DNA from 3 places in the Enterobacter chuandaensis genome. Region 3 is predicted to be linked to each of the others. Evidence: predicted binding sites of a transcription regulator. Region 3 holds the regulator's gene; each other region holds the start of a gene.
The links. The regulator Fur, encoded in region 3, represses iron uptake genes when iron is present. The targets are predictions, from matches to a motif close to ATAATAATGAGAACNACTATCAA.

Region 1 (4,935 bases), 1.5 Mb from region 3:
AAGATTGAGGTGGCATTCTCGGTGGATAAAGACGGGATCACCGTCATTGTCGATGACGACGGCCCGGGCGTGAGTCCGGAAGACCGCGAGCAGATTTTCCGTCCGTTCTACCGTACCGACGAAGCGCGCGATCGCGAGTCTGGCGGCACGGGGCTGGGTCTGGCGATTGTTGAAACCGCCATGCAGCAGCACCGTGGCTGGGTGAAAGCCGACGACAGCCCGCTGGGTGGACTACGGTTAACGCTGTGGCTGCCGTTGTATAAGCGTTCGTAACCCTTCCTTACCCCTCACCCTAACCCTCTCCCCATAGGGGAGAGGGGACGGCTCGGTGCAGTCTTTTCACCCTCGCCCCTTTGGGGAGAGGGCCGGGGTGCGGGGAAGTTACTTCCCCCACAATCGCCGCGAATTATCCTCGATTTTGCCGCTTAAACGCCGCTTCTGCATCGTTCTGGTCCAGCTTGTCGATAACCCCGCCGCAGACAGCAGGCGGTGATACTGCTCGTCGTCAAACGGCATATGCCAGGCAATGGCGCAGGCGTCATAAACAGAGACATCGCTCAGGCGCGACGCCAGCTCAAGCGGCGCGTCCGCTGACACCTGTCCTGCCAGCACCACGCGGTACAGCCAGCCGGTTTTACCCGCGTTTTGCATCTGAGCCGACATGTCATGAATGCCGAAATGGTAGTTAAGCTTGAAGCACGGCGAGCGCGGCTGGGTTACCTGAATCAGGGCATCGCCCCAGCGGTAGATATCACCGATAAACACGTTCTTTTCGATGAGCCCTTCGGTGGAAAGATTCTCGCCAAACGCGGGGGCAACGAAGAGTTCCGCCTGCTCAGGAAACTCGGCTTTCCAGTGCTGATAGTGCTCGCGAGGATAGTGGCACAGCGCGCGCTCGGGCCCGCCGTGGATTTTCTTTTCGGCCTGCTGGTCACCCGCCAGCCCAAGGTCGGTTAACGTCAGCTCCCCGTCGACCTGAATTTTAGCGATGGCGCTCGGTCGGCTGCCGTCGTACTCCCTTACCTTGCCTGTAAACACATTCACCGGGTAATGCATCTCTACTCCTTCAGATACAAAAAAAGCGAGTCATCAGACTCGCTTCTCACAGGCGTCAATGCAACCTTATTTTTTAGCGGCGAAACGCGCTGCTGCTTCGTCCCAGTTCACCACATCCCAGAACGCTTTGATGTAGTCAGGGCGACGGTTTTGGAACTTCAGGTAGTAAGCGTGTTCCCACACGTCCAGACCCAGGATTGGGAAACCGGATGCGCCAGAGATCGCTTCACCCATCAGCGGGGAGTCCTGGTTAGCGGTAGAAACGACCGCCAGCTTTTCGCCTTTCAGAACCAGCCACGCCCAGCCAGAGCCGAAACGGGTTGCAGCGGCTTTTTCGAATTCCGCTTTGAAGTTGTCAACAGAACCGAAGTCACGCTCGATAGCCGCTTTCAGGTCGCCCTGCAGGGTGGTGCCGGTTTTCAGGCCTTTCCAGAACAGGCTGTGGTTAGCGTGACCGCCCGCGTTGTTACGCAGCACGGTTTTCTTATCTGCTGGCAGCTGGTCCAGTTTGGTGATCAGCTCTTCAACAGGCAGGTTAGCGAACTCTGGCAGGCTTTCCAGCGCGGCGTTCGCGTTGTTCACATAGGTCTGGTGGTGTTTAGTGTGATGGATTTCCATCGTCTGCTTGTCGAAATGCGGTTCCAGTGCGTCGTAGGCATACGGCAGGGATGGCAGTGTATAACTCATAATCCTCTCCATTATTGTCGGGCGGCACAGCTGTTAATGCCGCGTAAGCAGTTGGTTCATTATAGTTAATTAAATGATATTGAAAATGATTATCAATGCCGTAGTTTTTATAAGGTTATTAGGATTCTGATAAATGATAAAATTGTGAGTCTGCTCACCCGCTTAACGTGCTGATTGCCATCCTGAACAAAAGTGCGGCAACCTTCTGAAGGTTCCTGAACCGCCTAATTTTTACACTCATCAAGTCGGGGGGAAGCCTCCGGCTATAAAAACGATGAGGACGTAAAAATGAATCATGCGATTACGATGGGTATCTTCTGGCATTTAATAGGCGCAGCCAGTGCAGCCTGTTTCTATGCCCCGTTCAAAAAGGTGAAAGGCTGGTCATGGGAAACCATGTGGTCCGTTGGCGGTACCGTCTCCTGGCTGATTTTGCCGTGGACAATCAGCGCCATGCTGCTGCCCGATTTCTGGGGCTACTTCTCCTCCTTCAACGCCTCCACCCTGCTGCCGGTATTCCTGTTCGGCGCGATGTGGGGCATCGGCAATATCAACTACGGCCTGACCATGCGCTATCTCGGCATGTCGATGGGTATTGGTATCGCGATTGGCATTACGCTGATCGTCGGCACCCTGATGACGCCAATCCTCAACGGCAACTTCGACGTGCTGATCAACACCCGGGGCGGGCGAATGACGCTGCTGGGCGTGCTGGTGGCGGTGATCGGCGTGGGGATCGTCACCCGCGCAGGCCAGCTAAAAGAGCGCAAGATGGGCATCAAAGCCGAGGACTTTAATCTGAAGAAAGGGCTGCTGCTGGCAGTGATGTGCGGCATCTTCTCGGCGGGCATGTCGTTCGCGATGAACGCTGCAAAACCCATGCACGACGCCGCTGCGGCGCTGGGCGTCGACCCGCTGTATGTTGCCCTGCCAAGCTACGTGGTGATCATGGGCGGCGGCGCGCTGGTTAACCTCGGCTTCTGCTTCATTCGTCTGGCAAAAGTGAAAGATTTGTCGGTAAAAGCCGATTTCTCACTGGCAAAATCCTTGATCATCACCAATGTGCTGTTGTCGATGCTAGGTGGCCTGATGTGGTATCTGCAATTCTTTTTCTACGCCTGGGGCCACGCCAGCATTCCGCCGCAGTATGACTATATGAGCTGGATGCTGCACATGAGCTTCTACGTGCTGTGCGGCGGGCTGGTTGGGTTGGTGCTGAAGGAGTGGAACAATGCCGGGCGCCGTCCGGTTGGCGTATTGAGCCTGGGCTGCGTGGTGATTATCATTGCGGCCAATATCGTCGGCCTCGGCATGGCGAACTGATTACGCTGCTTTTCGACTGCGATGACGCCACTGAACCGGCGTCATCGCCACCTCGCGGTTAAACACCACCGAAAAGTAGTTACTGTCCTCAAAGCCGCAGCGCATCGCCACTTCACTTACCATCAGCTCCGTGTGCTGTAACAGATACTGGGCGTGGCAGATGCGCAGCTGGCGCAGATACTGGTTTACCGTCATCCCCGTTTGAGTGCGGAACTGCTGGCGCAGCGCGCGCTCGCTGCACTGCTCCTGCTCGCAGAATTTCTCCAGCACAAAGCTTTTATTCAGGCTGCCCGCAAGCCGGGCGATCAGCTTATCCAGCAGCGCTTCCTGCGTGGTGGCGGAGGGATTATCCGTGGCGTAACGATGACGTTTGAGGGTCATAACCAGCTGGGCGAAAAGCAGCTCCGACATCTGGTTTGCCACCGGATCGCTCTTCTGGCTCTCCTGCTCCAGCTGGGAAATGGTCTGGCGCACCTGAGCCATACCACTGCTGCTTAAACGCCAGTGCGGTTCGCCTCTGGTACCAGGAAAGCCCGAGATGTTGCCCGCCCAGTCGACATTCAGCTTGAGCCTGTCAGGGCAGTAGATGACGTTCTGCAACACCAGATCGTTAACCGAGGCGTAGGAGTGCTTGTCTTCAGCACGAATGTAAAACAGGTCTCCACGCGTGATGCGGTAGGGCCGGTCGTTGAGGATGTGTAAGCCATTGCCGCGCCACACCAGCACCAGCTCGCAGAACTCGTGGGTATGCTCGGCAAAGACATTTTGCGGGTAACGGTCGGCCACCGCGACGGCCTGACTCGCGGAGGAAAAAAAATCATCTTTGCGAAGAATTAACTGAGCGGCCACACCACAACCTCTACGGCGGATAACCGGACATTATTAGCTTTTTTGCGGCCTGAAAACGGTGATTGCCCTCGCGTTACTGAAGCAACGCGTCCTTGCCCTGACGGATATCGCGCGGCGACCAGCTAAACTCCCGGCGAAACAGCGTCGAAAAGTGGTTACTGTCGCCGAAACCGCAGCGATAGGCGATATCCGTAACGCTTTCGTCGGTATGCCGTAAAAGGTGTCGCGCTTTGATCAGACGCAGACGATTGAGGTAACGTTGCGGCGTGAGCCCGGTATGCTGCTTGAGCTGACGATGCAGCGTGCGCAGCGAGAGCGAAAAGTCGTCCGCCAGCGTTTCCCAGCAGACATCTTCAGCGAAATGATCTTCCAGCCAGGCCATCAGCTGATTCAGACGCGCGTCGTTATTTTTCAGCCCTTCCACCAGGCTGCTGCGGCGCAGCAGTACCAGCAGCTGCATAAACAGCAGCTCGCGGGTGGCAATAGCGTGCGTCTCCTGCCCGTCCTCGCTCTGCTCCATCTGGCTCACCAGCTGACGCACCTGCTGCAACGTGGATTGATTCACCCGCCAGTGCGACGGGTAGTGGCCGTCCTTCTCCTGCGGCAACAGCTGATTCAGCCCGGAGAGAAACTGGAACGCATCCGGGGAACGATAGAGCACATTGGTCAGACACAGGTTGTCGGTATGTTCATACAGGTGCCTGTCGTGATCGCGCACGAAGCACACCGTACCGCCGCTGATGGTATACGGCTGACCGTTAAACACGTGGATGCCCGTTCCGTGCTCAACAATCACAATTTCATGAAAATCATGATGATGCTCCGGGAACGCAGCCTGAGGAAGCCGTGGCTCAATCGCGACCGGAGAAGCTCCCGAAGGAAAAAAATCGACGCTGTGCAGTACGGTCATAACGGCCCCCACCAATGAGAAAAGTTCTCAAAATAGTAATTAAGGCCTTCCACGCTCACCTTAAATTTTTGACAGCAAACCGCGCAAAATCTGTCGGTTTTTCAAGAAAC
Region 2 (4,935 bases), 1.8 Mb from region 3:
TCAGGGTTAACCACTTTAACTACGTGGCGACGACCCGGAGATGTCGGTTTACATTTAACAACTGCCATTGTATTACTCCTCCGACTTACTCAGCGCCGCCAACGAAGTCCAGGTTCTGGCCTTCTTTAAGGGTGACGTAAGCTTTTTTCCAGTCGCTACGACGACCGATACGCTGTCCGTGACGTTTAACTTTCCCTTTAACTACCAGGGTGTTAACGACTTCGACTTCGACTTCAAACAGTTTCTGCACAGCAGCTTTGATCTCTGCTTTGGTCGCGTCTTTAGCAACTTTGAGAACGATGGTGTTTGTTTTTTCCATCGCAGTAGACGCTTTTTCAGAAACGTGCGGTGCGCGAAGCACCTTCAGCAGACGTTCTTCACGAATCATGCCAGCATCTCCTCAACTTGCTTAACAGCATCAGCAGTCATTACGACTTTGTCGAAGGCGATCAGGCTAACCGGGTCGATACCAGTCGCATCGCGTACGTCAACCTTGTGCAGGTTACGTGCGGCCAGGAACAGGTTCTCGTCCAGCTCACCGGTGATGATCAGCACATCTTCCAGAGCCATGTCTTTCAGTTTCTGTGCCAGCAGCTTAGTTTTAGGCGCTTCAACAGAGAACTTCTCGACAACGATCAGACGATCCTGACGTACCAGTTCGGACAGGATGCTTTTCAGCGCGCCGCGGTACATCTTTTTGTTAACTTTTTGACTGTGGTCCTGTGGACGCGCAGCGAAGGTCACGCCACCTGAACGCCAGATCGGGCTCTTGATAGAACCTGAACGCGCACGGCCGGTACCTTTCTGGCGCCATGGCTTTTTGCCAGAACCAGTTACTTCAGCACGAGTCTTCTGAGCACGAGTACCCTGACGAGCACCAGCTGCATAAGCAACAACAACCTGGTGAACCAGCGCTTCGTTGAAATCACGACCGAAGGTAGTTTCGGAAACAGTCAGCGCGCTCTGCGCGTCTTTCAATACTAATTCCATTGCTATCCCCTTACGCCTTCACAGCTGGTTTAACGATCAGGTCGCTACCGGTTGCACCCGGGACCGCACCTTTAACCAGCAGCAGGTTGCGCTCAGCGTCAACACGTACTACGTCCAGGCTCTGAACGGTTACACGTTCGTTACCCAGCTGACCTGCCATTTTCTTGCCTTTGAACACTTTGCCCGGAGTCTGGTTCTGACCGATAGAACCCGGAACGCGGTGAGACAAGGAGTTACCGTGAGTAGCGTCCTGGGTACGGAAGTTCCAGCGCTTAACGGTACCAGCAAAACCTTTACCTTTAGAGGTACCGGTTACGTCAACTTTTTTAACGTCAGCAAACAGCTCAACGCTAATGTCCTGACCTACGGTGAACTCTTCGCCTTCAGCAAGACGGAATTCCCACAGACCACGGCCAGCTTCTACGCCAGCTTTAGCGAAGTGACCCGCTTCTGGTTTGGTTACACGGTTAGCTTTTTTAGCACCAGTGGTAACCTGAATAGCGCGGTAGCCATCGTTAGCCAGATCTTTAACCTGAGTAACGCGGTTTGCTTCAACTTCGATTACGGTTACTGGGATAGAAACGCCATCTTCAGTGAAGATGCGGGTCATACCCACTTTTTTACCGACTAAACCAATCATTGTTTCAACCTCTCAATCGCTCGATGACCTGATTAACCCAGGCTGATCTGCACGTCTACACCGGCAGCCAGATCCAGACGCATCAGAGCATCAACGGTTTTCTCAGTTGGCTCAACGATGTCAACCAGACGCTTGTGAGTGCGGATTTCGTACTGATCGCGCGCGTCTTTGTTAACGTGCGGGGAGATCAGAACGGTGAAGCGCTCTTTGCGGGTCGGCAGCGGGATCGGACCACGGACTTGCGCACCAGTGCGCTTAGCAGTCTCGACGATTTCCGCGGTTGATTGATCGATCAGACGATGATCAAACGCTTTAAGGCGGATACGGATTCTTTGGTTCTGCATGAGACCAGAGCTCCAATTATTTTATAAACGAAAATGATTACTCCTCAAACCCATTACGATTGATGGGAGAGTGTAACCGTTCTTACGTAGCTCCCCAATTGGGAGCATTGTTGAGTAACAAAATGAGCTACTCTGGTTCTGATTGAACCCGCCGTCAATTACGACAAGCCCGCGCATTATACGTAAATCAGAGAAAGACGCAAGTGCCGTTTATAAATTAAGCGTCAAAGGCATGATATGCGTAAGGCTGCGCAACTTTTTTCGCAATGTAACCTTCCCCGACGCTTTGTTGGAAGGCTCTACGCAATTGTTGGTTTTGTACATTGCCGGATAAGCAGATTATGGCGAGGATGCGCTCAAACCCGTTTGAGGCCTTTTCCATGCTAACTACCCTCCCCTTTCTGCTGATCTATTTTTCGCTGACGGTCTTCCTCGTACATGCCGATCTTCGCCATGGTTTACTTCCCGATAAATTTCTCTGCCCGCTACTATGGGCGGGTCTGCTCTTTCAGCTCTATGTCCATCCTGATTTTCTGCCGAGTGCGGTGGTGGGTGCGATGGCAGGATATGTCGGTTTTGCCATTATTTACTGGGGCTATCGGTTTATCTGCCGGCGGGAAGGGATGGGATACGGTGATGTGAAGTATCTGTCAGCACTGGGCGCGTGGCATGGGTGGTGCATACTTCCAACGCTGGCGTTACTCGCCGCGCTGATGGCACTTCTTTGCATTCTTAGCTTTTCGTTTCTCAACCCAGATAAGGAGGTATTAAAAAACCCACTGCCTTTTGGGCCATTTCTGGCAGCAGCGGGTTTATGCGTTGGCTGGGAAAACCTGATTAGCTTTCCACTTTGATCTGCGATTGTAGATAGTTCTGCAGCCCAATTTTGCTAATGAGATCCAGTTCGGTTTCCAGCCAGTCGATGTGGCCTTCTTCATCGGCAAGGATCTGGATCATCATATCACGGCTAACATAGTCATGGACGCTGTCAGCATAAGCAATGGCTTCACGCAGATCTTTCGCACCTTCCAGCTCCAGCCGGAGGTCAGAACGCAGCATCTCTTCGACATCCTCACCGATGCCCAGCTTGCCGAGATCCTGCAGGTTTGGGATGCCTTCAAGGAATAAGATACGCTCGATGTATTTATCGGCGTGTTTCATCTCATCAATGGACTCATGATATTCAACATCGTTGAGGCGAGTCAGCCCCCAGTTTTTGAACATTCTTGCATGAAGAAAATACTGGTTGATTGCGACAAGCTCATTTCCCAATAATTTATTGAGATAACTTATGATTTTAACATCACCTTTCATTATATAGTCCCTCCGCTTCCACTCATTGAAGCGTAGATCGGGCTACGGGGATGTCAAAAAAAAGATGGGCGCTTAGGCGATCTCTTTGTATTCCGGGATCTGCATCAGTTCGTCCTGCATAATCTCACGCGCTGCGCGAACGCATTTACCGCATTGATTTCCCACTGGAACAAACTTGCGAAGCTGCTGGAATGACTGTGGCTGAAACTGGCGAACGGCCTGACGTATTTTTTTGTCGCTTACACCATTACATAAACAAACGTACATAGAGACTCCCGTTCAAAATATGCGCAAAGTGTAAGTGAGAATGGTTATGATTACAATAGCACAGGCGCTGGAATACGGGGCGGGAGAAGACAAAAAATGCGAATTTTTATGACAATGATTCAGCGACAGAAAACAAAAAAGGACGCCGAAGCGTCCTTTTTTAATTCAGGGATAATTAATTAACCCAGAACTTTAGCAACAACGCCCGCGCCAACGGTACGGCCGCCTTCACGGATTGCGAAACGCAGACCGTCGTCCATCGCGATTGGGTGGATCAGAGTCACAACCATCTTGATGTTGTCGCCTGGCATTACCATCTCAACGCCTTCTGGCAGTTCGATGGTACCGGTCACGTCAGTTGTACGGAAGTAGAACTGTGGACGGTAGCCTTTGAAGAACGGAGTATGACGGCCGCCTTCGTCTTTGGACAGAATGTACACTTCAGATTCGAACTTGGTGTGTGGCTTGATTGAGCCTGGCTTCGCCAGAACCTGACCACGTTCGATTTCTTCACGTTTGATACCACGCAGCAGAACACCAACGTTCTCACCAGCACGGCCTTCGTCCAGCAGTTTGCGGAACATTTCAACGCCAGTACAGGTAGACTTCGCAGTCTCTTTGATACCAACGATTTCAACTTCTTCGCCAACTTTGATGATACCGCGCTCTACACGACCGGTAACAACGGTACCACGACCGGAGATGGAGAATACGTCTTCGATTGGCAGCAGGAATGGCTTGTCAATCGCACGCTCTGGTTCTGGGATGTAAGAATCCAGGAAGCCAGCCAGTTCGATGATTTTCGCTTCCCACTCTGCGTCGCCTTCCAGCGCTTTCAGCGCGGAACCGCGAACGATTGGAGTGTCGTCGCCTGGGAAATCGTACTGAGACAGCAGTTCACGAACTTCCATCTCTACCAGTTCCAGCAGCTCTTCGTCATCAACCATGTCGCATTTGTTCAGGAACACGATGATGAAAGGAACGCCAACCTGACGACCCAGCAGGATGTGCTCACGAGTCTGAGGCATTGGGCCGTCAGTCGCAGCAACAACCAGGATCGCGCCGTCCATCTGCGCAGCACCGGTGATCATGTTTTTAACATAGTCGGCGTGGCCTGGGCAGTCTACGTGTGCGTAGTGGCGAGTCGGGGTGTCGTACTCAACGTGAGAGGTGTTGATGGTGATACCACGAGCTTTTTCTTCTGGCGCGTTATCGATCTGGTCGAATGCACGAGCAGAACCACCGTAGGTTTTAGCCAGAACGGTAGTGATTGCAGCGGTCAGGGTAGTTTTACCATGGTCAACGTGGCCGATAGTACCAACGTTGACGTGCGGTTTTGTACGTTCAAATTTTTCTTTAGACACGGCTATATTCCTTACT
Region 3 (4,935 bases):
ATCGCGCGCACTCTATCTTTAACCGGCGTCACGGCGGGTTTGACTTGTGCAACAACGCTCGGCTGAGACACGACATCTTTGGAAACTGGGGTGGCAGGCTGTGAAGCGGCGGAAATTTTAAGCATGCGCCGTAAAATGTCGGACGCGCTCTCCCCGATATGCCGAGTCTGGCTGGCAATATACTGATAGAGTTCGTCATCAACTTCGATTGTTTTCATCTTAATCCAGTGCGATATCTTATCTGAATACAAGTCATTGGGATTATAAGGTCAAATCCCAACAGCGGATAGCGTCAAACCAGGTTGGCGGCAAAAGTCAGATTAAACTGGAACCTTGCAGCCGGGCGGCAGAATGGTCAACATGATACCCTAACCTGACATACGTAAAAAAAGAACTTTGCCATGAAATTGAATACCCGAGCGCAAACTGCACAATCGCCGAGCAATAATTCCCCCATCGTGCTGGTTCACGGGCTGTTTGGCAGCCTGGATAATCTGGGCGTGCTGGCGCGCGATCTGGTTACCGACCACGATATTCTCCAGGTGGATATGCGCAACCACGGGCTTTCCGGCCGCTCAGACGAGATGACCTACGCGGCAATGGCCCAGGATCTGCTGGATACGCTGGACGCCCATAACCTGCAAAAGGTAACCCTCATCGGGCATTCCATGGGTGGCAAAGCGGTGATGGCGCTCACCGCGCTGGCACCTGAGCGGATTGCCGGGCTTGTGGTGATTGACGTTGCGCCGGTGGATTACGACGTTCGCCGTCACGATGAGATTTTCGCGGCGATCAATGCGGTGACTGAAGCTGGCGTTTCTACACGTCAGCAGGCCGCGGCCGTTATGCGCGAGCATCTTGATGAAGAAGGCGTGGTGCAGTTCCTGCTGAAATCGTTCGTTGAAGGGCAATGGCGTTTTAACGTGCCGGTGCTGTGGGACCAGTACAACAATATCGTGGGTTGGGAAACCGTCCCCGCCTGGCCGCACCCTACCCTCTTTATTCGCGGCGGTAACTCGCCTTACGTCACCGATGCGTACCGCGACGTGCTGCTGGCGCAGTTCCCGCAGGCGCGCGCCCACGTGATTGCCGGGGCCGGACACTGGGTTCATGCAGAAAAACCTGACGCCGTACTGCGCGCCATTCGCCGCTATCTCGCTGATACTGCAAATTGATTAAAAAGAGAGCGACTGGAAGGCTGCGGGCTTCCAGTCGTTGGCGTGCCGTTTTTGGTGATGTATGATGGCGCGCTTATCGCCCGGGCATTAGCAGGGCGGCGTGTTTCCCCCGAAGTCTCAGAATCATGGCCAAAGAACAAACGGACCGTACGACACTAGATCTGTTCGCGAATGAGCGTCGACCGGGACGACCGAAAACGAATCCGCTTTCGCGCGATGAACAGCTGCGTATTAATAAACGCAATCAGCTTAAACGCGATAAAAATCGTGGGCTTAAGCGTGTCGAACTGAAGCTCAACGCCGACGCGGTCGATGCGCTTAATGAACTGGCGGAGGCGCGTAATATCAGCCGCAGCGAGCTCATTGAAGAGATGTTGATCGCCCAGCTAGAGACGTTGCGCAGCCAGGCATAAGTCTGAAAATCCCCTTTATCGCCCTTTTCATGTAGCACAGAGTGCAGTCCTGCGCGATAGCTGTTTCCGCAGGGTTGCCTGTTCTGCTATTATTGCCCTTATCCGTGGACAATTTGCGCCACCATACCATTAAGTTTCAAGAGGTTATTTTACTCATGGCAATCATCGGCATTTTCTTCGGCAGTGATACCGGCAATACCGAAAATATCGCAAAAAACATTCAGAAACAGCTCGGTAAAGACGTTGCTGATGTGCATGACATCGCCAAGAGCAGCAAAGAAGATCTCGAGGGCTATGACATCCTGCTGCTGGGTATTCCTACCTGGTACTACGGTGAAGCCCAGTGCGACTGGGATGATTTCTTCCCGACGCTGGAAGAGGTGGACTTCAACGGCAAGCTGGTTGCCCTGTTCGGTTGTGGCGATCAGGAAGACTACGCCGAGTACTTCTGTGACGCGCTGGGCACCATCCGCGACATCATTGAGCCACGCGGTGCAGCAATTGTCGGTCACTGGCCAACGGCGGGTTACCACTTTGAAGCCTCTAAAGGTCTGGCAGATGATGACCACTTCGTTGGCCTGGCCATCGATGAAGACCGTCAGCCAGAGTTGACCGCAGAGCGTGTTGAAAAATGGGTTAAGCAGGTTCGTGAAGAACTGCACCTGGATGACATTCTGAACGCCTGATTTTTTTCGCGGCGCGACTCCGGTTGCGCCCGTTTTCCAGGTAAAACCGATTAAATTAATTGCTACAAACTTTTAACTTTTTCGCCCAGACCTGTACAATGTCTCCCTGGTAAAATGTGGTTTCCATTGAGCAAGTTTGTTGGTGATACCCCATTTTTATAAGCATACTTTGCCTGAGACTTGCAGTTTTCATTTAGCCATGGCAGTTCTATAATGAGACGCATTATCCAAGGTGCATTTTCTGTCACTTCCTCCAGAAGTGAATCGTTTAGCAACAGGACAGATTCCGCATGACTGACAACAATACCGCATTAAAGAAGGCTGGCCTGAAAGTAACGCTTCCTCGGTTAAAAATCCTTGAAGTGCTTCAGGGTCCAGACAATCACCATGTCAGTGCGGAAGACCTCTATAAACGTCTTATCGACATGGGTGAAGAGATTGGGCTGGCCACCGTTTATCGCGTGCTGAACCAGTTTGATGACGCGGGCATTGTTACCCGTCATAATTTCGAAGGCGGTAAATCTGTTTTCGAACTGACCCAGCAGCAGCACCACGATCACCTGATCTGCCTCGATTGCGGCAAGGTCATTGAATTCAGCGATGATTCTATCGAAGCGCGTCAGCGTGAAATCGCAGCCCGTCATGGCATCCGCCTGACCAACCACAGCCTGTACCTTTACGGTCACTGCGCTGAAGGTGATTGCCGCGAGAATGAACACGCGCACGACGCAAAATAAGTCAGCGTTCATACTCTGAGCCAGCCGAAAGGTTGGCTTTTTTTTGCCTTTTTTGGGCAATAAAAAGCCCGGTAGCGCAGCGCCACCGGGCGTAAAGTAACTTATTTATTGTTATTGCGTATCTCGTTCCAGATCTTATCGCAACGCTTTGCGACTTCCTGATCGTTACCGGTTTTACGCGCCTGGATACAGGCCTGGTAATCCATCACGCGAATATTCTCCTGCGTTGCAAACTGCTCATGCGCTTTCTCTTTCTTCAGCACATTTAGCACGTTCTGACAGGCTTCAATTTTCTCCGGCGATCCTTCCGCACTATTAATACAGGCGCTATACGCCTCCTTCAGACGGGAGTCCTCTTTTGGCGCCTGAGTCTGCGTGCACGCCACCAGCCCTGATGCCAACAGCGCGACGATTACGATTTTTTTCATCATGTGCACTCTCCATACCGGCAGGAGTCACCCCGCCGGTGCGTTCATCAGAAGATAGTGAATGGGGCGATAACCATGAATTTCACGTCACGTTCATCCTGGAAGATGTTGCCGTAACCGCCCGCGTAGCTTGGGATATCGGAGTGGTTGTCATACTGCGTGAAGTGCAGTTTGAACATCGTGCCTTTCGCGCGGCCATCCTGCAGGGTGTAGATAGCATCCAGGCTGTAGGAGGACTCTTTCAGGCGATAGTTTGGATCGTAGTACGCATCCGGCGTAGCCATATCGGCAGGTTTTGCGTCCCAGGCGTAAGCGTAAGAAGCGCCCACTGCCCAGCCCGGCAGGTTCCAGTTTTTCAGGTCATACATGGCGCCGAAGAAGACCGCTTTTTCGCCGTCGGCGTTGAAGTCAGAGCGGTTATCCCACCAGATATCAAGACGGCCGTTAGATGAGGCATAGGTTGGGGTCATACGCTGCAGGAAGTAGCCCTGCTGCCCTTCCGCCTTCACCCATGTGCCTTCCAGGCGTAAATCAACCTGGCCAACCTTGTAGCCGAAGGTCAACGCCTGCAGCCACGCGGTGCCGTTATAAATGTCATTTACACTGCCATCGCTGACTTTATCGCGCGTACCGTAGAACTGATAGCTGGTGCTCAGCGGGCTACCGGCGATATCAAATTTGTAGCTGGCTTTAGCAAAATACTGATCGATATAGCCTTCGGCCTGGCCAAATGCGGCTTCCAGAACCAAATCGTTTTTAAAGTCGTACTTCGCGCCCAGCGAGTGGAGGTATTCGACTTTGGTTTTCTTATCGTTCTGGTAGAACTTATCCATCTCAATGTGCCACGGCGCTTTGTACTCGTTGGTCCACATATAGGAGAAGCTCAACGCACCCGCATCACCATAGTCAAAGTTAGCCCCTGCTTCTGCACCCTGGTAAGTGCCCGGCATAAAGCTCCAGTGCGGCGCTAACAGCGTCTGGCCAGTTGGCTGAATATAGCCCCCACGCGCCCAGACCGGGCCGTATTTAAATTTCGCTGCGGCCTTATAAAGGCTGATACCACTTTTATCCCCGGACCAGTCTTCATCGTAGGCTTTATTGCTGGAGGAGAACGCAATTTCGTTCGGGTGACCGCTATCGCCGTTTTCAGCCATTTCAATCGCGGTAAATGCGGCAATATCCAGACCGAACATATCGGCGGCATAGCCTGACTGGAAGTCCAGGTTGGCGTTCCAGGTAGAATGAGAGAGGTTAGTTTTGTATTTATCTTCAGTGACGTCTTTACGGTCACGCTCACGCTGCCAGTAATAAATACCGCCCGTAAGGGTAGAATCTTCGATGAAACCTGCTGCTTTCGCCTCTGGCACAACCACCAGGCCCGACATTGCTGTCACACCGGCGATAGCCAGCGCCAGCGCACTACGTTTGCCACTGAACGTACGCATAGATTATTCCTCTTTGACGAATTAAAACGCCTTAAACGGCGAAAAACA

Region 1: the regulator Fur is predicted to act here: its motif matches at 1,817-1,839, upstream of sodA (superoxide dismutase [Mn]).
Region 2: the regulator Fur is predicted to act here: its motif matches at 3,590-3,612, upstream of bfd (bacterioferritin-associated ferredoxin).

Annotation. Positions count from the first base shown of each region.
Region 1 is NZ_CP097173.1:4,558,634-4,563,568, forward strand. Features, by position in the region: gene cpxA (envelope stress sensor histidine kinase CpxA) at 1-273, shown strand, start outside; gene yiiM (6-hydroxyaminopurine reductase) at 382-1,056, opposite strand; gene sodA (superoxide dismutase [Mn]) at 1,123-1,743, opposite strand; gene rhaT (L-rhamnose/proton symporter RhaT) at 2,032-3,066, shown strand; gene rhaR (HTH-type transcriptional activator RhaR) at 3,067-3,915, opposite strand; gene rhaS (HTH-type transcriptional activator RhaS) at 3,989-4,825, opposite strand.
Region 2 is NZ_CP097173.1:4,220,531-4,225,465, forward strand. Features, by position in the region: gene rplB (50S ribosomal protein L2) at 1-68, opposite strand, end outside; gene rplW (50S ribosomal protein L23) at 86-388, opposite strand; gene rplD (50S ribosomal protein L4) at 385-990, opposite strand; gene rplC (50S ribosomal protein L3) at 1,001-1,630, opposite strand; gene rpsJ (30S ribosomal protein S10) at 1,663-1,974, opposite strand; gene MX657_RS20395 (prepilin peptidase) at 2,355-2,828, shown strand; gene bfr (bacterioferritin) at 2,812-3,288, opposite strand; gene bfd (bacterioferritin-associated ferredoxin) at 3,361-3,555, opposite strand; gene tuf (elongation factor Tu) at 3,735-4,919, opposite strand.
Region 3 is NZ_CP097173.1:1,369,016-1,373,950, reverse strand. Features, by position in the region: gene seqA (replication initiation negative regulator SeqA) at 1-218, opposite strand, end outside; gene ybfF (esterase) at 402-1,175, shown strand; gene ybfE (LexA regulated protein) at 1,304-1,591, shown strand; gene fldA (flavodoxin FldA) at 1,747-2,277, shown strand; gene fur (ferric iron uptake transcriptional regulator) at 2,568-3,014, shown strand; gene chiQ (ChiQ/YbfN family lipoprotein) at 3,116-3,442, opposite strand; gene chiP (chitoporin ChiP) at 3,490-4,887, opposite strand.